2 regions of the Litorilinea aerophila genome follow, and region 2 is predicted to be linked to the other one. Evidence: riboswitches for the same ligand, from Rfam matches in the RefSeq annotation. Region 2 holds a riboswitch; the other holds the start of a gene.
What was found. Region 2 has a riboswitch for cobalamin ahead of FKZ61_RS04650 (ABC transporter substrate-binding protein). Riboswitches for the same ligand answer to the same signal wherever they lie in the genome.
Positions count from the first base shown of each region.

Region 1: it holds a riboswitch for cobalamin, as region 2 does, so the genes downstream of both, FKZ61_RS05440 (ABC transporter substrate-binding protein) here and FKZ61_RS04650 (ABC transporter substrate-binding protein) in region 2, are expected to answer to the same signal.

Region 1 is NZ_VIGC02000005.1:228,425-235,884, reverse strand. It holds gene FKZ61_RS05450 (ABC transporter ATP-binding protein) at 1-147, opposite strand, end outside; gene FKZ61_RS05445 (FecCD family ABC transporter permease) at 174-1,259, opposite strand; gene FKZ61_RS05440 (ABC transporter substrate-binding protein) at 1,267-2,244, opposite strand; cobalamin riboswitch at 2,449-2,602, opposite strand; gene FKZ61_RS05435 (ester cyclase) at 2,869-3,771, shown strand; gene FKZ61_RS05430 (cupin domain-containing protein) at 3,855-4,292, shown strand; gene FKZ61_RS05425 (FAD-dependent oxidoreductase) at 4,329-5,723, shown strand; gene FKZ61_RS05420 (ester cyclase) at 5,856-6,260, shown strand; gene FKZ61_RS05415 (hypothetical protein) at 6,348-6,623, shown strand; gene FKZ61_RS05410 (ester cyclase) at 6,644-7,063, shown strand; partial or broken gene FKZ61_RS05405 (hypothetical protein) at 7,127-7,333, opposite strand; partial or broken gene FKZ61_RS05400 (FAD-dependent oxidoreductase) at 7,390-7,460, opposite strand, start outside.
Region 2 is NZ_VIGC02000005.1:32,226-39,685, reverse strand. It holds gene FKZ61_RS04665 (sulfatase-like hydrolase/transferase) at 1-30, opposite strand, end outside; gene FKZ61_RS04660 (ArsR/SmtB family transcription factor) at 336-728, shown strand; gene FKZ61_RS04655 (cation diffusion facilitator family transporter) at 745-1,917, shown strand; cobalamin riboswitch at 2,078-2,251, shown strand; gene FKZ61_RS04650 (ABC transporter substrate-binding protein) at 2,583-3,845, shown strand; gene FKZ61_RS04645 (iron ABC transporter permease) at 4,338-5,441, shown strand; gene FKZ61_RS04640 (ABC transporter ATP-binding protein) at 5,457-6,527, shown strand; gene FKZ61_RS04635 (cobyric acid synthase) at 6,530-7,460, shown strand, end outside.

The DNA.
Region 1 (7,460 bases), 200 kb from region 2:
GTAGATGGTGCGCAACAGGGTGGACTTGCCGCTGCCGTTGGGGCCGATCAGGCCCACGAATTCCCCCGGCGCCACATCCAGCAGGATGCTGTCCACGATCCGCCGCCCGTCGGCAGCCCAGGTGACATCCTCCACGTAGAGCTTCAGGGGCACAGCGTCCACGGCACACCTCCTCACAGCCCATCCCGCAGGGCGTCCCGCCGGGTACGCATGAGCCAGATGAAGAAGGGCCCACCCAACAGAGCGGTGATCACCCCCACCGGCAGCTCCACCGGGGCAAAGGCGGTGCGGGCCACCACGTCCACCCAGGTGAGGAAGAGGCTGCCGGCCAGGGCCGCCACGGGCAACACCCGCCGGTGGTCGCTGCCCACCACCATGCGCACCATGTGGGGCACCATCAGGCCCACAAAGCCGATGGCGCCGCTCACGGCCACCATCACGCCGGTGACCACCGAGAGCACCAGGAAGAGCTGCCGCCGAAAGGGGTGAACGTCCACCCCCAGGGTGGCCGCGGTCTCGTCGCCCATGACCAGCGCGTTGAGACTGCGGGCCCGGAGCTGCAGGTAGCCGCAGCCGGCCAGCAACACCGCCACCGGCAAGGTGAGATCGGGCCAGTCTGCACCGGCCAGGCTGCCCAGGAGCCAGGCCAGCACCGACCGGGCCAGCTCCCGGTTGTCCGACGTCAGGATCAGGAAGCTGGTGAGGCCTGAGAAGATGTAGGCGCAGGCCACGCCAGCCAGAACCAGGCGGATGGGCGACAGACGCCCGCCGCTCTGGGCCAGCAGGAAGACCACGCCGAAGGTCAGCAGCGCGCCCGCAAAGGCGCCCAGGGAGATGGCGTAGAGTCCGGCGAAGGCGAACCACCCCAACTCCAGCACCGAGACCGCGCCCACCGAGGCGCCCGCAGAGACGCCCAGGATGTATGGGTCGGCCAGGGCGTTGCGCACCACAGCCTGCATGACCACCCCCACCGTGGCCAACCCCGCGCCCACACACACCGCCAACAGAACCCGGGGCAGCCGGATGAGCCAGACGATGTTGAGCTGGGCCGCATCCCACGGACCCAGGCCATCCCCCAGGAGCCGGTCGGCCACCATCTGCCAGACCAGGCCGGGCGGAATGGAGACAGGGCCGATGGCCACGGCCAGGACGACGGTCGCCAACAAGAGGCCGGCCAGCGTGGCCAGCAGCATCCAGAAGGGAGCCCGGCTGTACCCGGCACCCACCGGCCGGGCCGGGCTGGAGAGGGTCGTTGACATACCGGGCTCACTCCCCGTGGGCGGCGAAGCGATCCGGATAGAGCCCCTGGGCCAGGTCCACCACCGCCTGGGCGTTGCGCACGCCCAACGTGGTGGCGCTGAAGGGGAGCACCACGAAGCGCTCCTGCTGCACCGCGGTGATGGTGGCGTAGGCCGGGTTGCTGCGCAGCAGCTCGATCTTCTCCTGGGCCGGCGACCACTCGGCGTCGATGACCACAATGGCCTGGGGATCCCGGGCGATGACCTCTTCCCAGCTTACTGTGGCCCAACTGCCGCTGGCGTCGGCGAAGATGTTCTGGGCGCCGGCTGCTTCCAGGATCATGTTGGGCGCGCCACAGCAGGCGCCGGCGAAGGGCTCATCGTCTCCGCTGTCAAACCAGAAGACCCGCAAGGGCTCTGTCTCCTGCCCATTGGCAGCCGCTACCTGGTCCAGCCGGGCCTGCATGGCGGCCACCAGGGCCTCGGCCCGGTCGGACGCGCCGAAGATGCGGCCGATGTCCCGGATCTCGTCGTAGACCGTCTCGAAGGTGACCCGTTCCGGGCGCAGGGCCGGATCCTCGCAGGAAGCCACCGACAGGTAGGAGCGGATGCCCAGCTCCAGCAGGCGCTCCCGGGGCCCCGCGGCCTCGTCGCCAAATGCGCTGCGGTAGGCACCGTAGACGAAGTCCGGCTCTGCCACCAGCAGCACCTCCTGGGAGGGATACTCGTCTGCCAGGACTGGGATGGCCTGGTAGGCTTCCTCCAGCTCGGGAAGAATGGCGTCGTCCAGGTAGGCGGTGCCCACCATGTGATCGCCCAGGCCCAGGGAGAGCATGATCTCGGTGGCGGCCTGGTTCATGGTGACGGCCCGGGTGGGGGGTGCCGGGTAGGAGATGGTCAGCCCACAGTTATCGATGGTCACGGGGAAGCCGGCAGGGCTTGCTGCCGGCTGGGGGGTGGTGGCGGGGGGCAGGGTGGCGGTGCAGGCGGCCAACCACAGGGCCACAAGCCCGCTCCCAATCAACCGGACAAATGAACGGGCATATGAACGGACGTATCGGCTGAGTGGCTCACGCATGATTTCCTCCTTACAAAGAAAATGGCGCCTCCTCCCAGGGAGAAAGCGCCGGCAATAAAAAAGCCGCCAGAAGGCGGGCGAGACACAAGGGGCAATCCCTTGCGTTCGGCCTCCTCTCTCCACGAAGGTGGTCACGAACGGACGGTGAAGGCGGGTATTCGGGCTTGGCCGTGCAGGCCTTACCGTTGCGGGACAGCGCCGGACTGGTCCAAAGGACGTCACCGGTCTTCCCCCATTGTGCGCCACGCATCCGGGCGTCTGGCGCACCTCCACCGATGGAGTATGCAGTTGTGGGCGTGAGTATAGCCATCTCCCGCCGCCCTGTCAAACGGGGCCGACGGCTGTCCGATGTTGGAAAGCGAACAGGAAAAGTGAACAAAATCTGAGCAGAGAATGGCCTGTCATGTGAACAGACTGGCGACGTATCGTTGGGGCACCGGTGAACCACTCCTGTATTTCAGGACATCATCGAGGTGTATCCCCTGGGCCTCTGCACGCTGTTCCACATTGTGCAGCCAAATCAACGCTCATATCAAGAAAGGAGCCCGTACCATGTACCTCACCCTGTTGACGGGGAAGGCGCGAGTCGCCAACCGCTGGAACCTGCGCCCAGGCGCCGCTCTCCTCCTCCCCTTCCTGATGTTTGCCCTGGTCCTTAGCGGCTGCCAGCCCATTGTCCTGCCCGGCAGCGACGCCACGACGATTCAAAGCTTCGACGCGGCCTGGAATGCCCATGACGTGGATGCGGTGCTGGCTTTCTTCACCGACGACGCGGTGATCACGCCGGTTCCGCCCCTGCCCGGCGGTCCGGAGAAGTTCACGGGCAGGGAAGAGATCCGGGGCTTCATTCAGCTGCTCATGCCGGGTTTCCGCGTTAAATCAGAAAACATTCAGGTCTCCGGGACCACGGTCACCTGGTGGTTCGCCGTTTACTCGGACTTCTTCCAGAGCTTGGGGGTGAACCCCGTCACCGGCATGGGCGAAGCCGTGCTGGACCAGGGCAAGTTCCGCTCTTTTGTCCCGCGCTTCAGTCAGGAGACGGTCAACAAGCTGCTGGCCCTGCGGGAGGAAGCGGAGATCGAAAGCGGCGGCAACCTGGCACTGATCGATGAACTCTTTGCACCAGAGTTCCAGCTGCATTTCCCTGGCTTCCCGCCCATGGACCGGGAAGGGTACAAACAGCTCCTGGCCGGGTTCCGGGCCGGCTTCCCGGACCTGGAGGTCACGGTCGCCGGTCAGGTGGCGGAAGGGAGCATGGTGGCCAATCGGCTGGTCATCCGGGGGACCCACACGGGCGAATTCCAGGGCATCCCGCCCACAGGCAGCGCCATCGAGGTCACCGGCATGAATGTGATGCGCTTCGAGAATGGAAAAATCGTCGAACTCTGGGGCGTGCCCGACTTGCTGGGCATCTTGCAACAGATTGGGGCGATCCCGGCGCCGGGGCAGAACTAGGATCGAGAGCGTGACATCGTCACCCTCTCTTTCATACTACCTTGACCAAGCAAACCGCGCCCTGCAAACCTGGAGGACCAGCCTTGTTCTCGCTCTCTCTTGACGACATAGACCTGGGGGAAACTTTCTGGTCGAACCACGACCCAAGCCTGCGCCATCGGGCGGCTTTTGTCTCCTACGGCGACACGGGGGCGCGAGACTCCGCCGTCATCCTGGCCGAGCTGGAGCCGGGCTTTGCGGTCGGCCGGCACACGGATAGCGCCGAAGAGGTGGTTATCGTCCTCTCTGGCGCCCTGCAGGCCGAAATCGGCGACGAGACCCGGCGACTGGCTGCCGGCGATCTTGTCCTGGTGCCGGAGAGGATGCCCCACAACTTCCGCAACATCGGCGACGGCCCGGCCCGCTTTCTGGGATTCTTTGCGAAGGCCCAGATCATCAGCACCTTCGATGTGCCGCTGATGCCCGGCGGCCAGCGCGTCTTTCGTACCGACCAGATGGTGACCGATCCGCCCATTTCCTGACATTTCTCTTCTGACCCACACTCTGGAGGTGAACTCATGAGTCCACAGACCACCCCTAACAAACACGCCCTTGTCCTGGGCGCCAGCATGGCCGGTCTGCTCGCAGCCCGGGTACTCAGCGAACACTTCGACCAGGTGACCCTGCTGGAACGGGACGAAGTCTGGGATGAACCCCAGTCCCGCAAAGGACAGCCCCAGACCCGCCACCTGCACGGCATTCTGGCCAGCGGGTTGCAGACCCTGAACCAATACTATCCGGGCCTGGCCGATGAGCTGGCCGAGCACGGGGCCATGGTCGGGGATATGGCAGAGACCATGCACTGGTTCAGCTACGGCGGCTTTCGCCTGCGCTTCCGCATGGGCCTGCCCGCGGCCACCATGAGCCGCCCCCTGCTGGAGTATGTGGTCCGCCGGCGCACGCTGGCACGGCCCAACATCACCCTTCAGGACAACACGGCGGTCAGGGGGGTGGTGACCACCGGGGACAGGACTCGGGTGATCGGCGTGGAGGTGGAGGAGCGAGGAGGATCTGCCGCCCGTAAGACCCTCCATGCCGACCTGGTGGTGGACGCCACCGGCCGCGGCTCCCGCACGCCCCAGTGGCTGACCCAACTGGGGTACGAAGCGCCGCCGGAAAGCGAGGTCAAGATCGATGTGGGCTACGCTACCCGCCTCTATCGCCGGGACCCCCAGGACCCGAACGGCGGCGACTGGATCCTCTCCACGCCGGAAGCGCCCAAAGAGAGCCGTTTCGGCGGCATCTTCCCCATCGAGGGGGAGCGCTGGATTCTATCCGTCGGCGGCTGGGCTGGGGACCACGCGCCCACGGATGAAGAGGGGTTCAACGCCTTCGTGCGCTCGCTGCCCAACCCGGACATCCAGCGCATCGTCAGCAGCGCGGAGCCCCTGTCGGAGATCGTGGCCCACAAGTTCCCGGCCAGCCTGCGCCGCCACTACGAAAAGCTGAAGCGCTTTCCCCAGGGTTACCTGGTCATGGGGGACGCCATCAGCAGCTTCAACCCCACCTACGGCCAGGGGATGTCCTCTGCGATTCTCCAGGCGGCCGAACTGGACCAAATCCTGGCCCGGCGCCTGTCCCCAGAGCAGCTGGCGCCCACCTTCTTCAAGGCTGCAGCCCGGGTGGTGGACATCCCCTGGCAGCTCTGCGTGGGCGAAGATTTCCGCTTCCCCCAGACCTCTGGCCCCAAGCCCGCCGGCATCGACCTGATCAACCGCTACGTGGCCGCGGTCCACCGGGCCACCCGCTTCGATCCGGAGGTGGGCCGGGCCTTCCTGAAGGTGATGAACCTGCTGGAGCCGCCGACCAGCCTCATGAAGCCGGGCATGATGTGGCGGGTCTGGCGGGTGAACCGCCGGCATCCGGCGAAAGATCAACCGGCGACGGCTCTGCCCGCAGCGTCCGCGCTGTAGAGACACGCGATATCCATACAACTGAACGAGCAGCCCCCCATCTTCAGCCTGGAGGGCCACCGCTGGCCGATACCGATCAGCCCTATCCTGTGTCTATCAGTCAACTGTCCATTCCACATTGGAGGATCCACGATGAACGCTCATGTAGCCCGTACCATGCAGGCCTTGAAAGCCTGGAGCGCCCAGGACCTGGAGAGCTACCGCACCCTCTACCACCCGGACGCGGTGCTCTACGGCTTTGCGCCCCAGCCGATTGATGTGGAGAGCGCGATGCAGTTCTACCGCGCTTTCTTCGCCGCCTTCCCGGATGTCCACTTCGAAACGCTGGATACCGTCGCCGAAGGGGATCGAATCGCCATGCGCTACCGGGTGACCGGAACCCATGCGGGCGAGTTTCAGGGCATCCCTGCCACCGGACGCGCCATCGATGTCCAGGGCATCACCATCCTGCACTTCCGGAACGGGAAGGTCGCCGAACGCTGGCAACAGCTCGACCTGATGTCGTTGCTGCAGCAATTGGGCGTTGTTCCCGGATGATTTGGCAATGACGCAACGGGGACGCAGCCATTCGCTACGTCGATTCTCGACATTCTCAACATCTTTTACAAGAAAAGGAGCGAACCAATGAGCATTATGGTGATTTTTGACGTGCCAGGGATGACGGCGGATCAATACGACCGGGTCATCCACGATCTGGAGGAGGCCGGCCTGGGCGCGCCGGCGGCCCGGCAACACCACATCGCCGCGGCCAAGAACGACGGCTGGCTGGTGGTGGACGTGTGGGACTCGCCCGAGGCGTTGGAGCAATTTGCCCAGACGCTGATGCCGGTCCTGGCGAAAAACGGCGTCACGCCGCCCCAGCCCCAGGTTTATCCAACCCACAACATCCTCGTCAGGTGACAACCCAAAGGAGACTTTCCATGTCCAGCGAACCACTCAAAATGAATGTACGTCGCTTCATCGAGCAGGGGTTTAACCGGCAGGATATGGCCGAATTCGACCGCTATTTCTCGCCCCAGGTGGTGGACCACGCGCTGCCGCCGGGGATGCCGGCGGGGCGCGAGGGGCGCAAGCGCTTTGCCCAGGCCTTCTTCGCCGCCTTCCCGGACATCCACGTCCACATCGAGGATCTGCTGGCCGAGGGCGACCGCACAGTGGCGCGCTGGTCCGCCCACGGCACTCACCAGGGCGAGCTGATGGGCATTCCCGCCACGGGCAAGACGGTCAACCTCACCGGCATCGCCATCGACCGCTTCGAGAACGGCCAGTCGGTGGAGCACTGGGAGATCATCGACCAGGTGGGGTTGATGCAGCAGTTGGGGGTGATGCCGGCGTCGTAGGTCTGAATCGGTCTCCAGGCATCGATGGCGCCTTCTGCCAATCCCCGGCCTCGCCAGGTAACTTCAGGATAAACGTTGAACCTCCCAACTGAGCGCCGCCCGGGCCGCGTGGAAGCCGCACATGCCGTGCACACCGCCGCCGGGGGGCGTGGAGGAGGAGCAGAGGAAGACACCGGGGAGGGGCGTGGCGTAGGGCGGCCAGTGCAGCACAGGCCGGGTCCACAGTTGGCGAATGTCCTGGACGCCGCCATTGATGTCGCCGTCCACGTGAACCGTTCGGACGCTATCCAGGACACAGGGTCCCTCAACGCGTAGTCGATCTTGAAGAAGCCGGGCAGGGTCAGTTCACCGGTGCGGGCACCCCCGCCGATGGTCCTCCCCGGCTTCGATCACCAAC
Region 2 (7,460 bases):
CCGGCGGCCAGAGATCGATGGGCTGGGCATGGGATTTCTCCTTCCGTGCGCTTTGATGAAGATGTCGAATAGAATGTGAGTTTCTCCTCGAGAGGAGCCCAACAGGGCATATGATATCACCGGCCACGGGGAAGGAATACCTACGAAAGTATGAAAACCCACTCCTACGAATATCGAGGCCCCACGGCACCGGCAGACAGCGACTGCGTCTCCTCCCACCCATTGAATTCGACAGGCGGACAATCTTGACTTTCATAGCCACCATGGATTACACTTTAAATACCTGAGTATATGTTCATATGCAAAAAGAGACGAATCAAGGAAAGAGGGAGGCCATGCACAATCGGCACGCGGCACTCTTCAACGCGGATGCGCTGCCAGCCGATCTCCTGGCCGATGTTGTTGAGATCTTCAAGGTCCTCAGCGACACCACCCGGGCCCAGCTCATCTATCTGCTCACCCGCCAGGAATATAGCGTCAACGAATTGAGCCAGTACGTATCGGTCTCGCCCTCTGCCGTCTCCCACCATCTGGCCAAGTTGCGGGCTACACGCTTGGTGCGGACCCGCCGGGCAGGCAATCAGATCTACTATTCAATTGATGATGTACACGTAGGCGCCCTCTTCCGCGAGGCCCTCTCCCACCTCGATCACGTCCGCCGCAATCTGTCCCCCGCCGGGGAGTGGACGGAAGCAACAGAACCGCCGCCATCCACAACACACCCTTAGAAACGCGAGTACAATCATGGCAATCAAAAACAGCGGGCACACGCATCCCCATGAAGGTGAAGAGCATGCCCACGGCCACGATCATCCGCATCCCCACAGCCACCATGGCGAATCTGGCCACCATCACGCCCACGCCCATCCCCACAGCCATGATGGACATCACCACCATCACGGCGGCGGCCCATGGGGCTGGATTCGCACCATCTTTCACCTCCACGGCCACAGCCACCAGCACGATGCCCTCGTCACCGATAGCGCCTTTGCCGCGCATGAAGAGGGCATCCGCACGGTCTGGATTGCCCTCGGGGCATTGGCCTTTACGTCCCTCCTGCAGGTGATCATCGTTTGGCTCAGTGGCAGCGTGGCCCTCTTCGCCGATACGGTGCACAACATCGGCGACGGCCTCAACTCGGTCCCCCTGCTCATCGCCTTTTACCTGGCGCGGCGGGCGGCGACACGCTGCTACACCTATGGCTTTGGCCGTGCCGAAGATGTAGCGGGCATTTTCATCGTGCTCTCCATCGCCTTCAGCGCCGGCGTCATCTTCTGGGAATCCTTGCAGAAGCTCCTTCACCCTGAACCCCTGACAAACCTAGGCTGGGTGGCCCTGGCCGCGCTGGTGGGCTTTGCCGGCAACGAAACCGTGGCATGGCTTCAGATCCGGGTGGGGCGCAAGATTGGCTCCGCCGCCATGGTGGCGGACGGGATGCACGCCCGCACCGACGGCCTGACGTCCCTGGCAGTGCTACTCGCCGTTGCCGGTTCCTGGCTCGGCTATCCCATGGTGGATCCCATCATCGGCATCTTGATCGGCGTTGCCATCCTCTTCATCACCTGGGATGCCACCAAAACCATGTGGTACCGGCTCATGGATGCCATTGAACCGGAACACCTGGAGCGGGCGGAGGCGGTCATCCGCCAGCAGCCCGGGATCCAGGAATTGGAGTGGCTGCGCATGCGCTGGATGGGCCATCGCCTGCACGCCGACATCGGCATCGCGGTTGACCCGCACCTGAGCACCGCGGCCAGCCATCACATCGCCGAGCAGCTTCGCCACGACCTCTTCCACGCGCTGCCCTACCTGTCCGAGATCTTGGTGCATGTCGATCCCTGGAGCACCCAACCCGAAGAACACCACGCCTTGACCATCCACCACGAGATCCGGCCCGCGCCGGCACGGGCCGGATGATCGGCCCATTGGTGCACTTTCCATGTCCCAGGGATGCGCTCTCCCGGTGTAGGCCCCTCGCTTCTCCGCGCCTTGGCGTCTCTGTGAGCGTCCAAATCCCCCGATCCAAAATTGACAGGCGGTCCGCGCCTCTGCTACACTAGCACCCAGATCACAACCGAATATCAAGACCAGCCAGGGTGCACCAGATGGCCCGGATGCATGGTGCACAATGGGGGAAGACCGGTGACGTCTCGCTGAGACCAGTCCGGCGCTGGCCCGCAACGGTAGGTCGACCCGCTCCCACGGGAGTGAATCGACAAGCCCGAATACCCGCCCTGGCTGTTGCTTGAGTCCACCTTCGTGGAAAAAGGGGGCGAGCGTTCACGAATCCAAGCGCACGACCCGCCAATCCGGCGGGTTTTTCATGTGCGCACGACGAGACTTGAGCGGCCCCGGCGAGGGCCGCTTTTTTTTCTGTCACTTTCCCCCCTTCTCCCGGTGGGGGTTATACCGATTGTCTTACGTAGTGGCGCTCATGATTCCGTAGGTCCGGTTTCCATACCGGACAAGCGGTCACGTATGGAAACGTGACCTACGATGCCTCTTGGCCAGACAATCGGTATCAGGGAGATGGGGGCTGTATAGTTACCATGAGACGGACATTCATGAAAGGAGTCATGAACATGCGCAAAAATCTCCGAACCTTCTGGCCAGCCCTTCTACTGCTGGCAGCCCTGGTCAGCGCCTGTGTCGCGCCTGTGGCCACACCGACTGCCCCCGAAGCACCCGCGGCTACGCCGGCCGAAGCACCGCCCCAGGCCGCCGCACCGGTGGAAGCCAACCTGACCGATGGCTGCGTGGAGGAGTACGATCCCGCCGTCGACTACTTCCCGGAGAAGATCGAGCTCACCTACGCCACCGGCTTTACCGTGGAATATGCCAACCACTACAAGGTCGTCACCGTGCTGACCCCCTGGCAAGGCGCGGAGCAGAGCTTCCAGTACGTGCTGGTCCAGTGCGGCACCCCGGCCCCAGAGGGCTATGACCCATCCCAGATCATCGAGGTGCCTGTGGGGCGCCTCATCACCCTCTCTACCACCGTGTTGCCCCACCTGGAGGCCCTGGGCGTGCTGGACAGCCTGGTGGCGGTGGAGGAGTTCGACTACGTGAACACGCCCGCGGTGCGGGAACGCATCGATGCCGGCACGGTGCAGGAGATCGGCGCCAGCGCGGAAATCAACACCGAGCGGGTGCTGGAACTGGAGCCGGACCTGGTGCTGACCTTCGCCTACGGCGATCCCCGCTACGACACCCATCCCAAGCTGCTGGAAGCCGGCCTGAAGGTGGGCCTGATCGCGGACTACATGGAAACTTCCCCCCTCGGCCGGGCCGAATGGCTCAAGTACGTGGCCCTCTTCTTTAACCGGGAGGCCCAGGCAACCACCCATTTCCAGGAGATCGCGGAACGCTACCAGGCCATCGCCGACAAGGTCGCCCAGGTGGAAGAGCGCCCCACGGTCTTCACCGGCATCAACCGGGGCGACTCCTGGCGGGTCTCCGGCGGCAAGAGCTACTTCGCCCGCTTCCTGGCCGACGCCGGTGCCGACTACCTCTGGGCGGACACCGACGCCACCGGCAGCATCCCCCTGGACTTCGAGGCGGTCTACGCCCGGGCCGCGGATGCCGACTACTGGCTGCCCAACGCCGGCCGCTGGCAGACCCTGGAGGACGTGCGCAATGAGGATCCCCGCTACGCCGACTTTGCCGCCTTCCAGAACGGCCGCATCTACGATAACAACGCCCGGGTGAACCAGTGGGGCGGCAACGACTACTGGGAAGGTGGCGTGGCCAACCCGGACATCATCCTGGCCGACCTGGTCAAGATCTTCCATCCGGAGCTGTTGCCAGATCACGAGCTGACCTTCTTCCGGCAGGTGGAGCCGTAGATTCAAGCCAATCCACAGAGGATGCCGACTTCGCGTCGTGGTGGTGACCCTCTCGTGGGGTGCGCATCCTCAGGTCCGTAGGTCACGCATCCCTGCGTGACATGGGTTCCCGTCCCGTTGGGTGCGGATGTCCGGCCAGGAGACCGGACCTACCAAGCCGTGTTCATCCGTGTCCCATCGTGGAGTGCGCATCCTCAGGTCCGTAGGTCACACATCCCTGCGTGACATGGGTTCCCGTCCCGTTGGGTGCGGATGTCCGGCCAGGAGACCGGACCTACCAAGCCGTGTTCATCCGTGTCCCATCGTGGAGTGCGCATCCTCAGGTCCGTAGGTCACACATCCCTGCGTGACACGGGTCCCCATCCCGTTGGGTGCGGATGTCCGGCCAGGAGACCGGACCTACCAATCTGTGACTCTGGGGCCTAGAACGTGGCTCAAAACAACGTGTAAAGAGAGTGCGGGGCGCCCGAGCTTTCAGGGAGAGATTTTTCCATGGCACAAACAACGCTCTACCAGGTCCAGCCCACACCGGCCACAAAAGTGGCGACCCGGGCCAGCCGATGGCGCCTGGGGCTGCTGGGACTGTCAGTCCTGTTGGTCGTCATGTTTCTGCTCAGCATCGGGGTAGGCTCCGTCTACATCCCACCGGGTGAAGTGCTGAAGATCCTGCTGGGCGCGGAGCCGGAGCGGGCGGCATGGGCCAACATCGTGCTCAAATTCCGCCTGCCCAAGGCCATCACCGCCAGCCTGGCCGGCGCCAGCCTGGCCATCGCCGGCCTCCAGATGCAGACCCTCTTCCGCAACCCGCTGGCCGGCCCCTTCATCCTGGGCATCAGCTCGGGGGCCAGCCTGGGCGTGGCCCTGGTGGTGCTGGGGGCAGGCGCCGGCGGCGGCGTGACCCTCCTGGCCGGCCTGGGGCTGCTGGGCGAGTTCAGCCTGGCCGTGGCCGCCAGCCTGGGCGCTGCGCTGGTCCTGCTCCTGGTCATGCTGGTGGCCCGCCGGGTGAACAGCACCATGACCCTGCTCCTCCTGGGGCTCATGTTCGGCTACGCCACCAGCGCCCTGGTCAGCGTGCTCCTCTACTTCAGCATCGCCGAACGCATCCAGGCCTACATCACCTGGACCTTCGGCACCTTCGGCGATGTCACCTGGGATCAGCTCCGGGTGATGGCCCCGTCCCTCCTGCTGGCCATGGCCGTGGCCCACGCCGGGGCCAAACCCCTGAACGCCCTGCTCCTGGGTGAGACCTACGCCCGCAGCATGGGCCTCACCGTGGGCCGCGCCCGCCTCTTCATCATCGGCAGTGCTTCCATCCTGGCCGGCGTGGTGACCGCCTTCTGCGGCCCCATCACCTTCCTGGGTGTCGCGGTGCCCCACCTGGGCCGCAGCCTCTTCAACACCTCGGACCACCGCATCCTGCTGCCGGCCACCACGTTGCTGGGCGCGGTGCTGGCCCTGGGCGCGGACCTCATCGCCCACCTGCCGGGCAGCCAGATCTCCCTGCCCCTCAACGCCATCACCGCCCTGATCGGGGCGCCGGTGGTGGTCTGGGTTATCCTGCGCCGGGGAAACCTGGGCAAGACCTTTGCCGCCTGAGGAGCCGGGAAAAACATGGCTGGAAAACTGCAGGCAAACGGATTGACCATCGGCTATGAACGGGGACGCCGCGCGCCGGTGGTGGTGGCCCGGGACCTCAACCTCTCCCTGGAGCCGGGTGAACTGGTCTGCCTGCTGGGGCCCAACGGCGCGGGCAAGACCACCCTCATGCGCACCCTGGCCGGCATGCAGCCACCCCTGGCCGGCCGGGTCCTGCTGGCGGGGGTGGACATTCACACCCTCCCACCCCAGGCCCTGGCCCAGCGCCTGAGCGTAGTCCTGACCGACCGGGTGGACGTGGGCCATCTGCACGCCTACGACCTGGTGGCCCTGGGGCGCTATCCCTACACCGACTGGATGGGCCGCCTGACCCGGGAGGATCACCGGGCGGTCCAGTGGGCGCTGGAGGCAGTAGGCGCGACGGCCCTGGCCCATCGTCCGGTCCACGAGCTCAGCGACGGCGAGCGCCAAAAGGTGATGATCGCCCGGGCCCTGGCCCAGGAGCCAGAAGTCATCCTGCTGGACGAACCCACCGCCTTCCTGGACCTGCCCCGTCGGGTGGAGATCATGGGCGTACTCCGGGGGCTGGCTCGACGCACCAACCGGGCCATCCTCCTCTCCACCCACGACCTGGACCTGGCCCTGCGCAGCGCGGATCGCCTGTGGCTCCTGCCCATGGGAGGCCCCCTGGCGGTGGGCGCCCCCGAGGATCTGGTCCTGAATGGCGCGTTTACCGCTGCCTTTCGCAGCGACGGCGTGACCTTCGACCCCTACAGCGGCTCCTTCCACATCAGCCGCCAGAACGCGGGCGTGGTCAGCCTGCAGGGCGAAGGGCTGCCCGCGCTGTGGGCTGCCCGGGCGCTAGAGCGGGAAGGCTTCTGCGTGGCGCGCAACGGGTCGGCCCAGGCGCCGGACACCATTCACGTGGCGGTGGACGGCGACGCCTCGTCCCCCCGCTGGATCGTCACCCGCGGTCAGGGGGCTCCCGGGCACAGGCAGGTGTGCACCTCGGTGATGGCCATGCTCCGGGCCGTGAAGGGCCTGCAGCCGGAGGCCTCGCCCTCCGGAGAAGAGAACGGGAGGTGACCATGGCCCGTGCCATCATGCTGCTGGGCACCCACTCCAACGCTGGCAAGAGCCTGCTGGCCACGGCCTTCTGCCGCATCCTGGCCCGCCGGGGCGTGCGGGTGGCCCCCTTCAAGGCCCAAAACATGAGCAACAATGCGGGCGTCACGCCCGAGGGCGGCGAGATGGGCCGGGCCCAGATCGTCCAGGCCGAGGCCGCGGGCATCCCACCCCACACGGACATGAATCCCGTGCTGCTCAAGCCCGAGGGCAACCGCCGCAGCCAGATCGTGCTCAACGGCCGGGCCGTAGGCCACATCGAAGCGGCCAACTGGTTCGAGCTCAAGCGCATGCTGTGGGACGAAGTGCGGGCTGCCTACGACCGGCTGGCTGCCCGCTTCGACGTCATCGTGCTGGAGGGCGCGGGCAGCCCGGCAGAGATCAACCTGAAGCAGGGGGACATCGTCAATCTGCGCATGGCCCGCCACGCCCAGGCCCCCTGCCTGCTGGTGGGCGACATCGACCGGGGCGGCGTCTTCGCCGCGCTGGCCGGCACCCTCTTCCTGCTGGAGCCCCACGAGCGGGCCCAGATCCGGGGCTTCCTCATCAACAAGTTCCGGGGCGATCCGGCCCTGCTGGGCGACGCCACAGAACGGCTCCGGGAGCGGGCCTTCGGTGTGCCCACCCTGGGCATCATCCCCTACCTGCCGGACCTCCAGATCCCGGATGAGGACGCGGTGGCCCTGGAGGAGCCCGAGCCTGCTGCCGCCGCTGCGCCTGGGGTGGAGATCGCGGTGATCCACCTGCCCCACATCGCCAACTTCGACGAGTTTGACGAACTGGCCGCGGAGCCGGGAGTCCACCTGCGCTACGTCCGCCACCCGGCCGGGCTGGGCCGGCCCCACGCCATCATCCTGCCGGGCACCAAGGTCACCCTGGCCGACCTGGCCTGGC